Regions from separate parts of the Ketobacter sp. GenoA1 genome, predicted to be linked through region 1. Evidence: predicted binding sites of a transcription regulator. Region 1 holds the regulator's gene; the other holds the start of a gene.

Region 1 (10,426 bases):
AAGAAGCGAAAACACGCCGCGCGGAAGTGTCCCAGGAAGCGGATTTCTATGGTGCCATGGATGGTGCCAGTAAATTTGTTCGCGGTGATGCCATTGCCGGTATCTTGATTTTGTTGATCAACATTATCGGTGGCTTGGCCATTGGTATGGCGCAGTACAATCTGGGCTTCAGTGATGCTCTCAAGGTTTACGCGCTGCTCACCATCGGTGATGGCCTGGTGGCACAGATTCCCTCGCTGCTCCTGTCGACAGCCGCCGCCATCATTGTTACCCGTGTCAACAGCTCCCAGGATATGGGGAACCAGATCATGGTGCAGATGTTTGGCTCACCCCAGGCACTGGCCATTGCCGCAGTGATCCTGGTGATTATGGGAGTGATCCCCGGTATGCCGCATTTTGCCTTTCTGGGCTTGGGCACCCTGTGCGCCGCCGGGGCTTACTGGATTTACTACCGACGCCAGGCCGAAGGTGGTCAGGTACGGGAGGAAGAAAAAGAAGCCCGAAAAGTGGAAGAGATGGCGGCTCAGCGTGAGAATGAATTCAAGGAGTTGGGTTGGGATGACGTGCAGCCGGTGGATGCAATTGGATTGGAAGTAGGGTACCGCCTGATTCCTTTGGTCGATAAATCCCAGGGCGGGCAGCTTCTGGGGCGGATCAAGGGGGTACGCAAAAAGCTCTCCCAGGAACTGGGCTTTCTGGTGCCGTCGGTACATATCCGTGACAACCTGGACCTGTTGCCCAATGCCTATCGTATCACTTTGATGGGGGTGGCCATTGATGAAGCAGAAATTCATGCCGATCGGGAGTTAGCCATCAACCCAGGTCAAGTGTTTGGTTCCATCAACGGTATTGAATGCAAAGATCCGGCGTTTGGCCTGGATGCGGTGTGGATCGAGCCCAGCCAACGGGATCAGGCCCAAACCATGGGCTATACCGTGGTGGATGCCAGCACCGTGGTGGCAACGCACATCAATCAGGTGATGTTGCGACATTCCCATGAACTGCTGGGCTTTGAGGAAGTTCAGAAGTTGCTGGAGAATCTGCAGAAAGCGTCGCCGAAACTGGTGGAGAATCTGGTTCCCAACCCGCTGCCACTGAGCAAGTTACACAAGGTATTGCAAAACCTGTTACAGGAAGGGGTGCCGATTCGGGATATTCGCACCATCGCCGAAGCATTGGCGGAGCTGGCACCGAAGAGTCAAGACACTGACGCACTGACCTCTGCCGCGCGCGTGTCTTTATCCCGCCTTATCGTCCAGACCATATACGGCGTGGGGCGTGAGCTGCCCGTCATTACATTGCAACCGGAATTGGAACAGTTGTTGCTACAGGCAGTACAGCAAGCCATAAATTCTGGCGGTACCGCAAGCGACGCGGTGATCGAGCCGGGGCTGGCGGAGAAACTGCAACGTTCGGTTTCCGATGCAGTGCAGAAGCAGGAGCTGGCGGGTAACCCTCCTGTATTGCTGGTATCCGCGGGCATCAGACCGATGTTGTCACGCTTTCTTCGGTTCAGTGTGCAGGGCTTGAATGTACTCTCTTATAACGAGATACCGGATAACAAACAGATTACCATTACCGCTTCAGTGGGCCAGTAATTGAATCAACGGCCGCGGAAGCAGCGAGGATAGACGATCATGAACACAAAAAAATTCATTGCAGCAGACATGCGTCAGGCTTTGAAATTGGTTCGTGAGGAACTGGGTGCAGACGCTGTGATTCTCTCCAATCGCAAGGTTGCCAACGGTATCGAAATCGTGGCCGCTGCTGATTACGATGAGTTTGTTGAGCAGCACAAAGCCCGCGAGCGCAAGCAGAACCACATTCCCGATTTTATGGCGGATTCGTCTGCTGCTCCGGCTCAGGGTGATCCTGCCCGGATGCTGAATGAGCGTGCTGCTTTCAATACCAGTGCCGAAGACAGGGCTGAGCTGATGGAAGCGTTGCAGCGTCGTGAACTGGCCAATAAGAAGTTTAATGATATGTGGCTGCAGCGCCTAAATGAGGGTGACGAGCCAAACGATCCGGATCTTCAGGTGCAGCTGAGTGCACAGGGCAAGGCCAAAGCCGTACCGCGGGAACGCAACGCTGAGCCGGTGGCCCGGCCGTCGGTCTCTACCCAACCCAGCCCGGAGCTGGCGGCCATGCGGGGTGAACTGAGCCAGTTACGTCAGATGCTGAATGTGCAAATGGCCAATGTGGCCTGGGGTAATTTTTCCCATCGCCATCCCTTGGAAGCTACAGTATTCAAAAAATTGGCACGTTTGGGGTTGTCTCCGGCCCTGAGCCGTAAGCTGGTTCGTAATCTGAAACCGGATGCGGATGCCAAGGCCGCCTGGCGTGAAGCGTTGCTGGAGCTGAGCGATGATTTGCCTCTTATGCAGGAAGACATTGTTTCCCATGGTGGTATATTCGCATTCGTGGGACCGGCCGGGGTGGGTAAAACCACAACCATTGCCAAAATCGCTACCCGGTTCGTGCTGGAGCATGGCGCCGAGAATTTGGCGCTCATTACCACCGACAGTTATCGGATAGCCGGACACGAACAGCTGAGCACGTTAGGCCGTATACTGAAGGTGCCGGTTCGTGTGGTGACGGAACAGCAGAGCCTCGATCAGCTGCTGCGTTCACTGTCCCGCAAGAAGCTGGTACTGATTGATACCGCCGGGTTAAGTCACAAGGATCAGGTACATCGTGAACAAATGACTATGCTTGAGAGCATGGGCGCCAATATTCAGCGCTGGCTGGTACTGTCATCCACCAGTCAGCGCCGGATTCTGGATCGAGCCATCAATGAATATAAGCATTTGAATCTTGAGGGCTGCATACTGACAAAACTGGACGAATCGGCCAGTTTGGGCGAGGCTTTAAGTGTTGCGATAGAATCGCAGTTGCCTATTGCCTATATCACGGACGGTCAGAACATTCCGGACGATATTGCCCGCCCGCATGCCAGTCGCCTGATCAACCATGCTATTGCGCTCGCTAAAGAGTACCGCATGGATGAGGATCAGGTGGCGGACTGGTACAACGAAGCTATTTCGGCGCACGAACCTGATCTGGCTTGCGGCTAACGAAGACAACATAAGGTGTATAGAAAAACGTTTATGAGCATTCATCCCGTGCAGGTTATCGCCGTCACCGGTGGCAAAGGTGGAGTTGGAAAAAGTAATGTCTCCATTAATCTGGGGGTGTGTCTGGCGGAGATGGGGCGCAGAGTCGTGTTGCTGGACGCCGATCTTGGCTTGGCCAACCTGGATATACTGTTGGGCATTTCCGCGCGTGAAAACCTCTCCCATGTGTTGAGGGGCGAGTGCAATATCAGGGATATTCTGGTGGAAGGGCCCGGCGGCATTAAGATTGTGCCGGCCTCATCCGGTACCCAGGAGCTGGTCAGCATGGGCCCTCGCGAACACGCTGGTCTGATACATGCTTTCAGTGAACTCAGTGATGATGTGGATGTACTGATCATTGATACCGCAGCGGGTATCTCAGAGATGGTCATGAGCTTTGTGACGGCCGCGCAGGAGAGCCTGTTTGTCGTCACCAATGAGCCAACCTCCATAACGGATGCCTACGCCATGATGAAAATTCTTAATCAAAAGCATGGGATATACCGCTTTAACGTGGTGGCCAACATGGTTCGCACGCAGCAGGAAGGGCGTGAGATATACAACAAGTTGACCAAAGTTACCGACCGATTTTTGGATGTGGCCCTGCAATTTTCCGGCTGCATTCCATTTGATGACTACCTCAGAAAGGCGGTCATGCGACAGAAGCCGGTGGTGGAAGCCTATCCCCGTAGTAAAGCGGCGCTAGCTTTCCGAACCCTGGCCAATAAAGTGGATAGCTGGCCGTTGCCGACAACTCCCAGGGGGCACCTGGAGTTCTTTGTGGATCGGCTGGTGCAGGGAGCCGTTGCCCGATAGGACAACCGAGTTTCCAATGCTGGGCATGAAGCGAAAGGCTATGTACAACGATGAAACGGCGCCGCAACTGGATACCCTGGTGGAGCAACACACTCCGCTGGTAAAGCGTATCGCCCATCATCTGATGGTCAGGATGCCGGCCGGGGTTTCCGTCGAGGATCTCTATCAGGCAGGTATGCTTGGCTTGTTGGATGCGCTTAAGCGTTTCGACAGCAGTAAGGGAGCGAGCTTTGAAACCTATGCCGGTATTCGCATTCGCGGCGCTATGGTGGATGAGTTACGCAAAGGCGAATGGGCACCCCGTTCAGTGCATCGTAATGCCCGGCGAATTCAACAGGTTATCCATGAAATCGAGAGTGAGACCGGTGCCGATGCACGGGATCGCGATATTGCCGGGCGGCTGGGTGTATCGATGGAAGAATATCACCTCATGCTGCAGGACAGCACCGCCACCCGTCTGTTCAGCCTGAACGAATTGGAAGGTGCCGAAGACCACATCACCACCGGATTACAGCAGGAGCAGGCGGAAAACCCCCTGGATGATCTGCAGAACGGCGTTTTCCGTACCCACCTGGCCCGGGCCATTGAGCAACTTCCCGAACGAGAGCAATTAGTCCTGTCCCTTTACTATGATGAAGAGCTGAACCTCAAGGAAATCGGGCAGGTGCTGGGGGTGAGTGAGTCCAGGGTCAGTCAGATTCACAGTCAGGCAGCCCAGCGCCTGCGATCCAGGCTGCAAGAGTGGCTTTGATTCTTCTCCAAAAACTGGATCAGACCAAAACACCTACTAGAATTAACAGAAAGGGACTGTTGAACGCCCCAATGCCGCATTCTTTCTGTTAACAGGTCGTTCAATAGCCAGAAATCTCAGTAGTTTGCACAAACGTAGTGAACTGGGTTCATTGGAGGCAACCTTGGACAAGAACATGAAAATCCTCATTGTTGATGACTTTTCCACGATGAGACGCATTATCAAGAACCTGCTGCGGGATCTGGGCTTTACCAACACCCAAGAAGCCGATGATGGAAGCTCAGCTCTGCCATTACTGAAATCCTCCGATTTTGATTTTCTTATTACGGATTGGAATATGCCGGGTATGACGGGCATTGATCTGCTGAAGGCGGTGCGTGCTGACGATAAGCTGCAAAGTCTGCCGGTATTGATGGTGACTGCAGAAGCCAAGCGTGAGCAAATCATTGAAGCCGCCCAAGCAGGCGTAAACGGCTATGTTGTGAAACCCTTCACTGCGCAGGCGCTGAAAGAAAAGATTGAGAAGATCTTTGAGCGCGTCGATGCATAGCAACATTCACCGTTAACGCAGATGTGAGACAAGCATGACGGAGCAAGCCCATCAGGATAACTTGGTTGAGTATGCCAAAACCCTGGTTGAACAATTGGAAAGTGGGGATGCCAAGGAAGCGATGCGGACAATTTCGTCCCTGCATAATCAGCGTGATCAAGTGTTGTTCCAGGAAGTGGGCAAGTTAACACGCAGTCTGCATGAATCGATCAAAAATTTTGCCATCGATACCAGCAACAGCGAGATGCGGGAAGAAATGTCCCGCATGCAGGATGCCTCCGATCGCTTGAGTTACGTTATTGAAAAGACAGAAACTGCTGCCAACAAGACCATGGACATGGTTGAAAACACCATGCCTGTGTCGGCCCATTTGCGCGAAACAGCCAGCAATCTGAAATCCGAATGGGATCGGTTGATGCGCCGTGAAATGACTGCCGATGAGTTTCGCCAGCTCACCAAAAAGATCGATGGTTTCCTGTGTACCGCAGTGGATGAATCGACTCGTATAGATTCCAATCTCTCAAACATCATGTTGGCGCAGGATTATCAGGATCTCACCGGGCAGGTCATCAAACGGGTGATTCAGTTGGTGAAGGAAGTGGAAGATAATCTGGTTAACCTGGTGACAATGGCCAGCACCATCGATCAGATTACCGGCCTTAAACACGATATTTCTCAAACACAAAATAAAAGTGAAGAAGATCCCATCGGTCCGGAAGGCCCCATTATTAACCCTGAAGCAAGGGAAGATGTTGTATCCAACCAGGATGATGTTGATGCTTTACTTTCCAGTCTTGGTTTTTAAAGGAGTCAGGGGATGAGCTTCGACGGCGACGAAGAAATACTGCAGGATTTTCTGGTTGAAGCAGGTGAGATTCTGGAAGTGCTGTCTGAACAGCTTGTGGATCTGGAAAACCGTCCTGACGATGCTGACTTATTGAATGCCATCTTTCGCGGTTTCCACACTGTCAAAGGCGGGGCCGGGTTTTTACAACTGGATACGTTGGTAGAGTTATGCCATGCCGCTGAGAATATATTTGACCTGCTGCGCAATGGAAAACTAACCGTTAATTCAGATCTGATGGATGTGGTGTTACAAGCCTTGGATGCGGTGAATTCCATGTTTGAGCAGGTCAATGGCCGTCAATATCCTGAACCGGCCGATCCTGCCCTGATGAGTGCATTGCACGCTATTCTACAGGGTGACTCGCCAAGTGCAGCTGCCAAAACTGATGCGGAACCTGCAGCGGTGGAAGCGCAGGGTGAACCTGAGAGGGGCGACATCACCGATGAGGAGTTTGAGCAGTTCCTTGATGCATTGGACGACAATAAGCCCGGGCAAGCCGCGGCTGCGGAGCCGGCGCCCAAGCAGTCAGATGGCGTAGACCTGTTTGGCGAAGATGAACCAGCAACCACAACCGGCTCAGCTGATGAAATTACCGAGGACGAGTTTGAGGCGTTGCTGGATCAGTTGCATGGCAAAGGTAAATTTGGCGGAGCACCTGCGGATGTGGCACCCGCAGCATCTGACGCGGGTAAGGGTTCGGAAGAGATCACCGATGATGAATTTGAGTCGCTGCTGGATGAATTGCACGGCAAGGGCAAACACGGTGGCACGCCAAAAGCGGATACTGGTGGTGGCCAATCAACATCGGGTGCTTCCTCCGATGACTTGATTACCGATGACGAATTTGAATCGCTACTGGATGATCTGCACGGTAAGGGTAAAGGCCCTACCAAGAATCAGGCTGAGCCCCCAGTGAGCTCTGGGGCTGCAGCTGTGAATAAACCAGCTGCTGTGTCCCGGCCCGCGGCCAAAGCTGTTGCCGAAGAACCCAAGAAAGCTGAGGCACCGGCAGCCAAAGCCGCTGCACCAACGAAGCCTGCCGCCGGCAAAGAGGCACCTGCCGCGGCGGAAAATACCGTTCGAGTTGATACCAAACGCCTGGATGAGATCATGAATATGGTGGGCGAACTGGTACTGGTGCGTAACCGGTTGGTGCGACTTGGTTTGCGCACTGCAGACGAGGATCTGGCCAAGGCGGTTGCCAATCTGGATGTGGTCACCGGTGATTTGCAAACGGCGGTTATGAAAACCCGTATGCAGCCCATCAAGAAAGTCTTTGGTCGCTTCCCGCGTGTGGTGCGGGATCTGGCTCGAAACCTGAAAAAGGAAATCACCCTGGAACTGGAGGGTGAAGAGACGGATCTGGATAAGAATCTGGTGGAAGCCCTGGCGGATCCGCTGGTGCATTTGGTGCGCAACAGCGTGGATCATGGCATAGAAGCACCGGATGAGCGCGAGAAAATCGGTAAGCCGCGCATGGGTAAGGTGTACCTGGCCGCAGAGCAGGAAGGCGACCATATTGTTCTCTCCATTACTGACGACGGTGGCGGCATGGATCCGGCTATGTTGCGGCGTAAAGCGGTTGAAAAAGGCCTGATGGATACCGAAGCCGCCGATCGCCTCAGTGATACGGAAGCCTTCAATCTGATATTTCATCCCGGTTTTTCCACCAAAGAGCAGATTTCAGATGTGTCTGGTCGTGGTGTGGGCATGGATGTGGTGAAAACCAAGATCACCCAACTGAACGGTACTATTGAAGTCCATTCGGAGAAGAACGTTGGTACCCGCATTGCCATAAAAGTACCCCTGACACTGGCGATTATGCCAACCCTGATGGTGATGCTGGGCAAACAGGCTTTTGCTTTACCTCTGGTGAACGTGAATGAAATTTTTCACTTGGATCTGTCGCGCACCAACGTGGTGGATGGGCAGGAAGTGGTGGTGGTACGGGAGAAAGCGTTGCCTCTGTTTCACCTGAAGCGCTGGTTGATTCGGGGTGCAGAGAATAAGGATAAGGAGGCCCACGTTGTTATTGTCAGCGTTGGTACCCAAAAGGTGGGTTTTGTGGTGGATCAGCTGATTGGCCAGGAGGAAGTGGTTATTAAGCCTCTTGGAAAAATGCTGCACGGTACACCCGGTATGGCCGGGGCAACCATTACCGGCGATGGGCGAATCGCCCTTATTCTGGATATTCCCAGCATGCTAAAAGCTTACGCGCAACGCAGTTGATTGCACGGCGTTGCCGTTTCGGAGATGTTGAATGCCAACCAACGTGCTTGTCGTAGACGACTCCGCATTTTTCCGCAGAAGAATAAAAGATATTCTGGAAAAAAATCCTGATCTGAAAGTGATTGGGTTTGCGGACAACGGCAAGGTGGCTGTTGAAAAAGCAAAAGAGCTCAAGCCTGATGTCATTACCATGGATTATGAAATGCCGTTACTTGATGGTATTTCTGCCGTGCGTATGATTATGGCGGAACAACCCACGCCCATTTTGATGTTTTCTTCACTCAGTTACGAAGGTGCGCGCGTTACTTTGGACGCACTGGAAGCCGGCGCACTGGATTATCTGCCCAAGAGTTTTGAATCCATGTCCGGCGATCCCGGTGACAGCGCCAAGCTGTTGCAGGATCGAGTCATTGCCCTATCCCGGCGTGGGGCATTTGTACGACGCTCTTCGGCTGCCACTGTGGCCAGGGAACCGATTGCAACGCCCAAAGCATCCCCTAAGACGACACCCACCCGAGGAGCGCCGGCACCCAGTACGCAACGTGGAGAACAACGCCCAGTACAGCCCAAAGCCCGGGCCTCCCGTAGCCATAAATCGCCGTTGGATACGCTGCAGGGGGATCGGCCGCGCATTGTATTGATTGGGGCATCCACCGGCGGGCCGGTCGCCTTGCAGAATATTTTGACGTCGTTGCCGGACAGTTTTCCATTGCCAATTTTGCTGGTGCAACATATGCCGGGGACATTTACTTCCGCTTTTGCGGAAAGATTAAACCGCTTATGCAAGATCAACGTGAAAGAAGCTGTGGATAACGACGCAATTCGACCCGGTACGGCGTTGCTGGCACCGGGCGGCAAACAAATGCTGATGGATGGAAATGGCCAATCTGTCTCCATTATTGATGGTAATGATCGTATTCAGTATCGACCCAGCGTCGATATTACCTTTGGCTCAGTTGCCCGCACAATAAGAGGCAAGGTTCTTGCATTGGTGTTGACTGGCATGGGCAGTGATGGTCGTGAAGGGTGTAAATTACTGAAGCGCAATGGTGCGACAGTCTGGACCCAGAACGAGCAGAGTTGTGTGGTTTACGGAATGCCCATGGCAGTGGAATCCGCTGGTTTATCCGATGCGGTTATCGATATTAAAGACGTAGGATCAATTCTGGGCGAGCTGCACTGATACTATGGATATCTTAAGTTTCCTCGGCCTTCTAATCGGTATGATTGCCATTGTGGGCGGTAATGCGATGGAAGGTGGACATTTATCGGGCCTGGCGAATGGGCCGGCTGCGGTGATCGTGATAGGCGGTACGCTGGGGGCGGCGATGCTGCAGACACCCATGTCCATCTTCAAGCACTCCTTCACGGTATCGCGCTGGGTATTCTTTCCCCCGGTGGTTGATATGAAAGAAAAAATTGACCGCGTTATCCAATGGAGCCTAACGGCACGCAAAGAAGGATTGCTGGGGCTCGAGGCGATCACGGAGAATGAAGCAGACAGTTTCTCCCGCAAGGGCCTACAGTTACTGGTGGATGGTGGTGAACCTGAATCAATTCGTAATATCCTGGAAGTGGAATTGGTTACCCAGGAGGACAAAGATCTGCAGGCGGCTAAAGTGTTTGAAGCCATGGGTGGTTACTCTCCCACTATCGGTATCATCGGTGCGGTGATGGGCTTGATCCACGTTATGGGAAACCTGGCCGATCCCAGTAAGCTGGGGGCCGGTATTGCAACGGCGTTTGTTGCCACCATCTATGGGGTGGGGGTGGCGAACCTCGTTTTTCTGCCCATTGCAGCCAAACTCAAATCCACCATCAAAGCGCAAAGCAGTCAACGGGAAATGATTATAGAAGGGCTGATTGCCATTGCCGACGGTGAGAACCCGCGCACCATCGAGATGAAACTCGAAGGTTATCTGGACAAGTAGTCCGGAGGGCATATGCGTCGAAGACAAGTGGAGGAACATGAAAATCATGAGCGTTGGGTCATCTCCTACGCTGACTTCATTACCCTGCTGTTCGCGTTTTTTGTGGTTATGTATTCCATCTCGTCGGTCAACGAGGGCAAGTATAAAGTTCTGTCGGATTCCCTGGTCAGTGTCTTCAATGCGCAGCCT
Region 2 (10,426 bases), 280 kb from region 1:
GCCGTGATGTGATGAGCATCGCTGCTGGCACCAAAACCGATCAGCTCGCCATGGATCTTTGCACCCCGCTTTTTGGCGTGCTCATATTCTTCCAGTACCAATACGCCGGCACCATCGGACAACACAAAGCCATCACGATCACGATCCCAGGGGCGGCTCGCACCCTGTGGGTTATCGTTACGAGTGGAAAGGGCTCTTGCTGCGACAAAGCCCGCCATACCCAGCGGAGACGAACCGCACTCACCGCCACCGGCAATCATCACATCCACATCACCGTACTTGATCATGCGTGAGGCGTAACCAATACAGTGAGTGGCCGTGGTGCAGGCAGTGGTAATGGCCCAATTCGGCCCTTGCAGGCCAAACATAATGGACAAATTTCCGGATATCATATTGATGATGGAACCGGGCACCAAAAACGGGCTGACTTTGCGAATACCGCCCTTATCCAGTAACTCCTTGTTGCGCTCGATGGTGCCGATACCACCGATTCCCGACCCCACAGCGACACCGATTCGCTTACGGTTGGCATCCGTCACTTCCAGTCCGGAATCCCGTATCGCCTGTATACTGGCAACCAGTCCGTACTGAATAAAAGGGTCAATCTTGCGGGCTTCTTTTGACGACAGGTACTCGGTCACGTCCAGATTGCGGATCTGGCCGGCAAACCGGGTTGAATAGCTGGAGACATCGTAGTTCTCGATGGGGGCAATTCCGCTCTTTCCTTCCAGCAGACCTTTCCATGTGTCTTCTACGCTGTTACCCAGGGGGGTAACAGCCCCCATTCCAGTGATCACCACTCTGCGGCTCACAATATTTCCTCCAAATACTATTCTCAGTTCTAAGTATTTCTACCGGGGACGCTAGTTTACCCCTGTTACATTATTGTTATATACCTGAAATGTCTTTCAAAAGATTTCGTAACCAGACGTAAAAAGTTTAGTTCAAAAAACACTCAGCAGTGCCGCAACTCCCACACCCCACACAAAAAAAAGCCGCTGAAAAATCAGCGGCTTTACTGCTCTGACGGCGTGCTTACAGGTTTGCCTGCACGTAATCAATCGCTTCCTGAACTTTGGTGATTTTTTCTGCTTCTTCGTCAGGAATTTCAGTTTCAAATTCTTCTTCCAGAGCCATTACCAACTCGACGGTGTCAAGAGAGTCAGCCCCCAGATCTTCGACGAAAGAAGCGTCATTAGTGACCTCTTCCAGTTTAACGCCAAGCTGTTCGGCCACGATTTTCTTGACGCGCTCTTCGATATTGCTACTCATTTGACTCTTATCTCCTGTGAATGATCCCTACAGAAATTAGGGTTTTATCGTTTATATATAATCATTGTGCCTGTAGAACCCTCCCCCACTTCGGTCAGAGCCCAGGCAGACACCATCAAACCAGTGCGGCAACTATATCACATATACATACCGCCATTAACAGGAATTGTTGCCCCTGTAATGTAACTAGATTCTTCACTGGCAAGGAAAGAAACCACTGCGGCGATCTCTTCGGGCTGCCCCAGTCGGCCAGCAGGAATCTGGCTCAGCATCGCCTCTTTATTCGCTTCCGGCAGCTCTTTGGTCATATCAGTATCGATGAATCCGGGCGCCACCGCATTGACCGTAATACCACGGGAACCGATCTCCCGCGCCAGGGAACGGGTAAAGCCCTCAAGGCCGGATTTGGCAGCGCTGTAGTTCGCCTGCCCCATGTTCCCCATCAAACCCACCACGGAACTGATGTTCACAATACGGCCCCAGCGGGCCTTGGTCATACCCCGCAGGCAAGCCTTACTCATTCTGAACACGGAAGTAAGATTCGTATCGATAACCTGATCCCATTCTTCTTCCTTCATGCGCAACATCAGGTTGTCCCGGGTTATACCGGCATTGTTAACCAGTATCTGCGGCGCACCGAACTCTTTCTGAATTTGATTCATGACCACATCGATGCTGGCGGGATCCGTCACATTGAGGCAAAAACCCCGCCCGTTACCACCGGCGGCGTTAATGTATTCAGAAATGTGCTCGGCACCGGATTCAGTGGTGGCGGTACCCAATACCACTGCACCCTGTTTGATCAACGCTTCGGCGATAGCCCTGCCTATACCACGGCTGGCGCCTGTAACCAGGGCCACTTTACCTTCTAGGGACATTTCGCGCTCCTTTTCTCATTGTTGTCGTTTTTTATTCCGTCAGTGCCGCCAAAGTGGCGTCAAAGCCGGCTTGATCCTGTAATGTGGATACGTTCATACCACGCACGATACGCTTACTCATACCACACAAAACCTTACCCGGGCCGCATTCCACCAGGGAGGTAATCCCGGCTGCAGCCATGGTGTTGACCGATGCAACCCAAAGCACCGGACTGTACAGCTGGGCGATCAACTTGTCACGGATCTTGGCAGGGTCCAGCTCAATCTCTGCATCAATATTGTTCACCACCGGAATGGACGGTGCTTGGATGTTGGTGGCCCGCAATTGCTCGGCCAGCGATTCAGCCGCCGGCCTCATCAGATCCGAATGACACGGCACACTCACCGCCAGGGGCATGGCTTTTTTGGCGCCCGCCTCTTTTGCCAGAGCAATGGCCCGATCCACCGCCTCCGCATGACCTGCAATCACCACCTGCCCGGGGGAATTAAAGTTTACTGCCTGAACCACTTGGCCCTGTTCGGCATCCGCGCACACAGAAATGGCCTTATCGTCATCCAGGCCCAGGATGGCTGCCATTTTTCCCTGCCCACCCGGACAGGCATCGCGCATCAGTTCACCGCGACGCTTGACCAGCCTGACACCCTCTTCAAGGCTGATGGCACCCGCTGAAACATAGGCACTGTATTCCCCCAGACTGTGTCCCGCCATCAACGCAGGCTGGATATCGGTAGTCGCCGACCAGGCCCGCCAGGCGGCAACGCCGGCAACAAACATAATGGGCTGGGTGATTTCGGTCTGGGCCAGGTGCTGCTCCGGACCATTTTGCGCCAGTGACCACATGTCCTGGCCAAAGGTTTCGGAGGCCTCGTCAAACGTCTGCTTAACCTCTGGGTGGGCTTGGTTGAGATCCGCCATCATACCAACGGATTGAGATCCTTGTCCGGGGAAGACAAATGCGAGTTCTTTATTCATGAAATACCTTGTGTACCTTACTTTAACTGCCAGTTTAACTGCCAGCGGCGAAGTGCAGTTTGGCGATCCCTGTACTGGCAGATTTTCCCAATCATACCCGGCATAAGCAAAGGCTGCTTGCCGGAAAAGTAACAAAATTTAGCAACGTCAGCTCAACAGATTCTCTATTTTCTGCGGTAGATTTTTATCCACATACTGCCTGGCTGACAGAATGGCCTGATTGAATTCATAGGCGTCCGCATTGCCGTGGCTTTTTACCACTACGCCCCTTAACCCCACAAACGCTGCGCCATTATAACCACTGGGATTGATGCGCTCTTCCACTTTTTTCCACAACGGTAACACCAACAGCCCAAGCAACCGGCTCCACCAGTTTTGCCTGAATTCCCTGCGCACTTCCGACATCACATACCGTGCCAGTCCCTCAATGGTTTTCAACGCCACATTTCCAACGAAACCGTCGCAGACCACCACATCGGCTTTGGCCCGGAACAAATCCGATCCTTCCACGTAGCCGATATAATTCAACCCGGTGTCCTCCCGCAGCAGATCGTTGGCTGCCCTCACCTGATCATTGCCTTTTATCTCTTCGCTGCCGATATTGAGCAAGGCAACGGATGGCTGCCGGGTGTCGTCAAGCACCTGAGCAACGGCCTGTCCCATCACCGCGAACTGATACAACTGCTCCGAATCACACCCCACATTGGCGCCCAGGTCCAACACAAAGGTGTGCTTACCGTCTTCCCGCGGCAATGCGGAAATAATGGCGGGCCGATCAATGGATTCGGTGGTTTTCAGAATATGGCGGCTTAACACCATCAGTGCTCCGGTATTGCCGGCACTGACACAACCGTCGGCATCACCATCACGGACAGCTTGCAACATGAGCGCCATGGAGGATTGTTTTTTGGTGCGCAAGGCGATGGCAGGGGATTCTGACATGCCGATATCCTGCTCCGTGTGGCGTACCACCAAACGATCGACATTGCGAGGCCCCAACAGGGATTGAATCGTATTTTTATTGCCAAACAACAAAACCCGCAAATCCTGCTGCTCAGAAAGAGCACGCAGAACTGCGGGTACTGTCACATCGGGACCGAAGTCCCCGCCCATTGCGTCAACCGCAAGGGTAACCATGCAGACGGCTTGGCTTACTTACTCGTCGTCTTTACTGGCGATAACCTGACGACCACGATAAAAACCGTCTGGTGTTACGTGGTGACGACGGTGAGTTTCACCGGTGGTTACGTCTTCAGACAGAGTTTGGCCGGGCAGGCTGTCATGAGAACGGCGCATGCCACGCTTGGATCGGGTTTTACGGTTCTGTTGAACTGCCATTGTATGCTCCTGACTAACGTTACAACTATTACTTATCGGATTTTTTCAAACTGTCCTTTAGCTGTTCCAGCACAGCAAAAGGGTTGGGCTTTTCATCTGCCACCGCAGCCTCGGCTTCTTCCTTGCCTGCGTACGGATACGGTTCACAGGTATCATGGTAAGCAACGATGGGCAGCGCCAAAATCAGTTCCTGCTCGAGCAGCTCCGCCAGAGGAACTTCCTCTTCCTCGAGCATGAACGGCTCAAGGCTTTCCGGCAGTTGGGCGATCTGGGCTTCGTCCTGGACAAAACCAAGAGCAATACTCACATCCACTTTCACTGCCACCGGTTCCAGGCAACGCTGGCACACCAACTTCACTTCTGCATTGGCCGTACCGTGTATTTCCGGCCGGGACTGCTCCATTCTGAGTTGCAGATCGGCTTCGACCCGCCCTTCTTCTGAAACACAATCGGCTGCCAGAGTGGTCAGCTGCTGCAACGGCATAAACCCGCTGAGCTTGCCTTCCTGGCGGGCAAGTTTGACCGGTTTAATCGTTAATGGCAGTGGGTGCTCAAACATAAGCGCGCAATTCTAGGGTCAAGGCCGTACTCTGTCAAAGGCTTTAACAGGCTTTTTTTCAACTGGATCAGGCATTTTGGCTATGAGATCATGACCGCCGCCCGGGCACACAAGGCAAGCCCGCCTAAGTCTCTTAGCTTAACCGAGCGCCCGCCGCTAACCATTTGATCTTCTGACCGCTTTTCGGAGAAAACAGTGAAACAGATCGTGCTGGGTTCCAGCTCCCCTTTTCGCAAAGAATTATTGCGCAAACTGATACCGGAATTCGAGACCTGCTCACCCGATATTGACGAAACCCCCCATGCGGGAGAAACACCCAAAGACCTGGTCGGCCGCCTGGCCATTGCCAAGGCAAAAGCGGTTGCAGCGCATTTTCCCAGTGCGCTGATCATTGCCAGCGATCAGGTATCAGTGCTGAATGACAAGATCAACGGCAAACCCGGTAATCAACAACAGGCCTTTCTGCAACTGAAGGCCAGCAGTGGAAACACGGTCACGTTTTTTACCAGCCTCTGCCTCTATGATGCCAGTACTCACCGAAGTGAATTAGTGGTTGAGCCCTTTCATGTTCACTTCCGCCATCTGAAGGACGATGAAATTAACCGCTATCTGGACAAAGAGGCGCCATTTAACTGCGCTGGTAGCTTTAAATCAGAAGGTCTGGGAATTAGCTTATTCCGCAAACTGGAAGGAGATGATCCTAACGCATTGATTGGCTTACCCCTAATAAAATTAGCTGATTTGCTTAGAAATCAGGGTATACAAATTCCGTAATTTTTTTTGCCAATTTCTGAACAAATTTCAGCGGGCGTCTACACTTATATTGTTAGGTGCTACGGCGTGTGCGAGCTGTATGTCGCGCACCCTGTGATAGAGGCGAAAAACTGATGGCCGATGATATTCAGATCAACAAACCAAGACGCAGAAACACGAAAGAAAAGATTATCGACGAAGCAGAAGCGTTGGCTGCGTTACATGGTATCGAACATTTGAAGCTGCAGGATGTTGCCGACAAAATCGGTATCAAACTGCCTTCTGTGTACGCACACTTCAGCGGGCGAGAAGACATACTGGCGGCAATGGGCAGCCGCATCAGCAAAGGCATGACTTTGCTTTATGTTGCCAAACCAGGTGAATCTCCCATTGAAACACTGAAGAAAGGCGCCCAGGACATGTTGGCATTTCTTGGTGACCACCCTGCTTACTTTCGCCTGATTCTTCGCGATCAATCGGTACCGCTGGGTTATGACCCGCTGAATCATCGCGCCGCAGTCAATCAGAACTTCGGACTGCCTTCAGAAATCAACGATATGCACACCCGGGTGCAGAACCTGATCGACCGCCATTGCGGAGAAGGCAACAAGCTCAGCGCTGCAGATTTTATTGCCTGCGTACACGGCTTCATGTTGATGCGATTAAGTTGGCTGCCAACGCGCAACGATGAAAACGGCGTTGTGTTTGTGGAATACCACACCATGCAAAGCACGGTGGATACCATAATCAATCGGTTGCTGAACGTGAGCTGAGATTTATTGCAACCAACAATCATGAGCAAGCAAAGGGCGCCGACAGGGCGCCCTTTTGCTGGCGGGTTATTTCAACGAGATGGTACCGATGCCCAGAGTGGCCATTAACCGGTCCGCCATCGATACGCCCAGGCGGCTGGTAAACGCCTGCAACGGGCTGACACGGGGGGTATAATCGACGATTTCTTCCTGCCCGATAATTTCCCGTGCCACCTGGCCCGGACTGGCAAGGCCATCCACCAGCCCCAACTCCAATGCCTGGCGCCCGGACCAGAACAATCCGGAAAACACAATATCATCATCCTTGATCCGATCACCACGACCTTCTTTCACCGCATCAATGAACTGCTGATGCACATCAGACAGAATGCTGGAGAAAAATTCCTTCTGCTTGGGGTCCTCCGGCTGGAACGGATCCAGCATGGCTTTATTGGTGCCGGAGGTATATACCCGGCGCTCAACACCCAGCTTCTCCATTACACCGACAAAACCAAAACCGTCACTGACGACGCCAATGGAGCCCACCAGGCTGGCGGGGTCGGCGTAGATCTCATCGGCTGAGGCTGAGATGTAGTAAGCTCCGGACGCACCGATATCCGTGATGACCGCATACACCTTCTTTTCCGGGTGCAATTGTTTCAAACGCTGTACTTCCCGATACACCAGACCGGACTGCACCGGGCTGCCGCCGGGACTGTTGACACGCAGAATCACCCCTTTGGAATGCTCTGCCTCAAACGCGTCACGCAGGCCGGATACCAGGCGGTCGGCGCTGGCTTCAGAATCGTCCATGATCATACCCTTAAGATCCACCAGGCCTACGTGGGGCTCGCTGGCGGTAACAGTGCCGGAATCCCACATACCGGGATTGAAGATCATCAGCATGACAAACAAATACACAAAGGTCAGGGATTTGAAAAAGATGCCCCAGCGCCGTGCCTTGCGATGCTCATCCTGGGACGACATCACCATTTTTTCAATCAGCTTCCACTCTTTACTGGAACGGGGCCGGTTAAAGCGACCCCGGTCATTGCGCTGATAATTACTGTTACTGTTCTGATTTTCAGTCATGTATTCTCTTTCCTTACACTGCCTGGTGTAGCCAGCGGGATAACTGATCCACACTGTCCACGCATATTTTCGGGTTATGGCGTTGGAGCCGATTTATATCATGGGCACCCCAGGTAACGCCAACCGCATCCACACCGGCGCGACTGGCCATCTCCAGATCAAATTCCGTATCCCCCACCATGACCGCGTCACGGGGCGCCAGTTCATGCATCTCCAGAATCTCCAGCAACATATCGGGCTCCGGCTTGGAACGGGTTTCGTCGGCACAGCGTGAACTGTGAAACAGCTCCCCCACACCGTGGGCATTGAACACCCGTGACAAGCCCTTGCGGCTCTTACCGGTGGCGACACTGAGCAACGTACCACGGTCACTCAGGCTGCTGAGCATCTGTGGAATACCGTCATAAAATGGACTGGGATTGGCCTCTGCCTCAATATAATGATGGGAATAACGCTGGCGCATGGCTTGAATCTGTTCCACTCCCAGGGCCGGGTGCAAGCGCTGAATCGCCAGATCCAGCGCCAGCCCCACTATCTCATGCACCTGCAGTTCAGTAGCGGGGTCGATCGCAAGATCCCGGGCCGCCGCCTGCATGCAGGCGGCGATACGGGACAGCGAGTTCATGAGTGTGCCATCCCAATCAAATACAATCAGTTTATATTCAGACATGCCATTACAACCTGCTCAGAAAGGTGCTCAGTTCCGGCGGCAAAGGAGCTTCAAACAAACGGGAATTGCCGTCCAAATCCTGCAATTCTAGACTGGCGGCATGCAAAAACAGCCGTTTGAGCCCCCTCTCTTCGAAATAGACCGCCTGCTCACGATGCAGATACTTGTCATCCCCGGCAATGGGGTGACCGGCATGCTGGGCGTGCACCCGGATTTGATGGGTGCGGCCGGTGATCGGCCGGGCTTCGACCAGTGTGGCCTGTTCGTACAGTTCCAGCTGGCGAAACAGGGTCAGGGACGGCTTGCCATCGGCCGAAACCCGGACCACCCTCTCTCCTGACGCCAAATGAAACTTGCGCAACGGTGCCTCGATTCGATGCTCCAGCCCGCTCCAGCGCCCCCAGAGCAGGGCCAGATAGGTTTTCTGCATTGCGCCGAGCCGCAGATCCTCATGCAGTTTTTTCAGGACACTTCGCTTTTTCGCCACCATTAAACAGCCGGAGGTATCCCGGTCCAGCCGGTGCACCAGCTCCAGAAAACGCTGCCCCGGCCGTATCTGCCGCAGTGCCTCAATCACACCCAGGCTGACCCCGCTGCCGCCATGCACGGCCAGGCCGCTGGGCTTGTTGAGCACGATTAATCCATCGTCTTCATACAAAATGGCGCTTTCAAGCTGGCTTTTCAAGCTATCTCCCACAAAAGGCGTACTAGCGGACACCTCTTTGGTTCGCGCCGGCGGTACCCGCACCAGATCCCCTTGCTGCAGCTTGTAATCAGGCTTGGTGCGCCCCTTGTTCACACGCACCTCTCCCTTGCGAATCATGCGATAAATCGCTGATTTTGGTACACCTTTCAGGCGGGTCATCAGGAAATTATCGAGCCTTTGACCAAATTGGTCTTCGGTAACCGTGACCATGGCTACCGAGGGGCGCTTATCATTACTGCTCATGAAGAATCAAGGACTTAAAGCTATCTGTTTGATGAGGTTAACAATTCCTGCTATATTGCGGTGAGCCTACGAAAGCGGCAGGCAAGGCATTATCAGGGGTTTCCCTGAACCGCCCTGCCAGTCAAAGCCAGGAATCCAAGGGCTGCATATTCTACCCAGAATTGCGGCGATCACCTAATTATCCTGCTATATCCGCTGCCAGAGGCCCAACAGCCGCAACACTTCTGCTCAACGTACGCTGCATGACTGACGTACGACAAGCGCGAACTGAACTTGCGGCACGTTAACATTATCCGACGTGGATGTTTCAGTACTGTCAGCGCTCAGGCCTGAATACTGACCCCACCAAACGATAATCGCTGTAGAGTCGGGCGACGCCCCATACGGCAACACTGTGCGGCGGAACCACTAACTTGTGCCGATACGTGCCAGACCAACGTTCCAAAACGCACAGTGAGCAAAAAATCAGCAATGCAAACCGGTGCGCCAAGCGGGCCGGCAAGCAAGCGCAAATGAAAGAAAGAAAATAGGTACGTTGCATCCGTTTGACCAAAAGTCAGTATGGAGCACGTGAATGTTAAACACGCGTTTAACAGTGATTATAAAGACTAGATTATTTATCGCGGCCTGATTTGAAACGCTCCATCAGTCCATCGCACAGACGATTTCACACAGTGCGATCAAAAATCGAGCATCATGGCCAGATAAAGGGCGACCCGCTAACAGAGCGCAAACCGCCCCGGTGAAAAGTGAATTAACCGGTCTTGAATGCAACAGTAGTTCAAGCCGGACAGTGTGTGCTACGACGCATTAAGTCAGACTCCGCGTTGTCACAGTTGCCTGCCATTATGATGGGTCAGGCCGCTGATCTGCAGCGAGGTTGCTCAGATCGGTTGATACCTCACTTCCCGCCCGTAATCCGTGTTTTATACCGCTGTTGTACGCATTTATTGCTGGATACACACCTGCATGAAAAGAATGTTGATTAACGCAACACACTCAGAAGAGTTGCGTGTTGCCTTGGTCGATGGACAGCGTTTATACGATCTGGATATCGAACACCGTACCCGCGAACAAAAAAAATCCAATATTTATAAAGGTCGCATCACCCGTATTGAACCCAGCCTGGAAGCCGCATTTGTGGATTTCGGCTCGGAACGTCACGGCTTCCTGCCGTTGAAAGAAATCTC

What was found. The regulator FliA, encoded in region 1, starts transcription of late flagellar genes. The targets are predictions, from matches to a motif close to CTAAAGTTTNNNNNNNNNNNGCCGNTAA.
Region 2: D9N13_RS09900 (Maf family protein) is a predicted target of FliA. The motif match lies at 5,153-5,180, and genes of this name have one in related genera.

Annotation. Positions count from the first base shown of each region.
Region 1 covers NZ_RCHM01000023.1:11,446-21,871, forward strand. The annotation lists gene flhA (flagellar biosynthesis protein FlhA) at 1-1,598, shown strand, start outside; gene flhF (flagellar biosynthesis protein FlhF) at 1,638-3,074, shown strand; gene D9N13_RS08600 (MinD/ParA family protein) at 3,108-3,929, shown strand; gene D9N13_RS08605 (RNA polymerase sigma factor FliA) at 3,970-4,680, shown strand; gene cheY (chemotaxis response regulator CheY) at 4,844-5,230, shown strand; gene D9N13_RS08615 (protein phosphatase CheZ) at 5,265-6,035, shown strand; gene D9N13_RS08620 (chemotaxis protein CheA) at 6,048-8,306, shown strand; gene D9N13_RS08625 (chemotaxis response regulator protein-glutamate methylesterase) at 8,338-9,489, shown strand; gene D9N13_RS08630 (flagellar motor protein) at 9,494-10,237, shown strand; gene motD (flagellar motor protein MotD) at 10,250-10,426, shown strand, end outside.
Region 2 covers NZ_RCHM01000023.1:295,843-306,268, reverse strand. The annotation lists gene fabF (beta-ketoacyl-ACP synthase II) at 1-815, opposite strand, end outside; gene acpP (acyl carrier protein) at 1,036-1,272, opposite strand; gene fabG (3-oxoacyl-ACP reductase FabG) at 1,410-2,150, opposite strand; gene fabD (ACP S-malonyltransferase) at 2,182-3,123, opposite strand; gene plsX (phosphate acyltransferase PlsX) at 3,271-4,260, opposite strand; gene rpmF (50S ribosomal protein L32) at 4,279-4,461, opposite strand; gene D9N13_RS09905 (YceD family protein) at 4,490-5,020, opposite strand; gene D9N13_RS09900 (Maf family protein) at 5,216-5,794, shown strand; gene D9N13_RS09895 (TetR/AcrR family transcriptional regulator) at 5,908-6,546, shown strand; gene D9N13_RS09890 (S49 family peptidase) at 6,613-7,617, opposite strand; gene D9N13_RS09885 (HAD family hydrolase) at 7,631-8,287, opposite strand; gene rluC (23S rRNA pseudouridine(955/2504/2580) synthase RluC) at 8,292-9,236, opposite strand; gene rne (ribonuclease E) at 10,206-10,426, shown strand, end outside.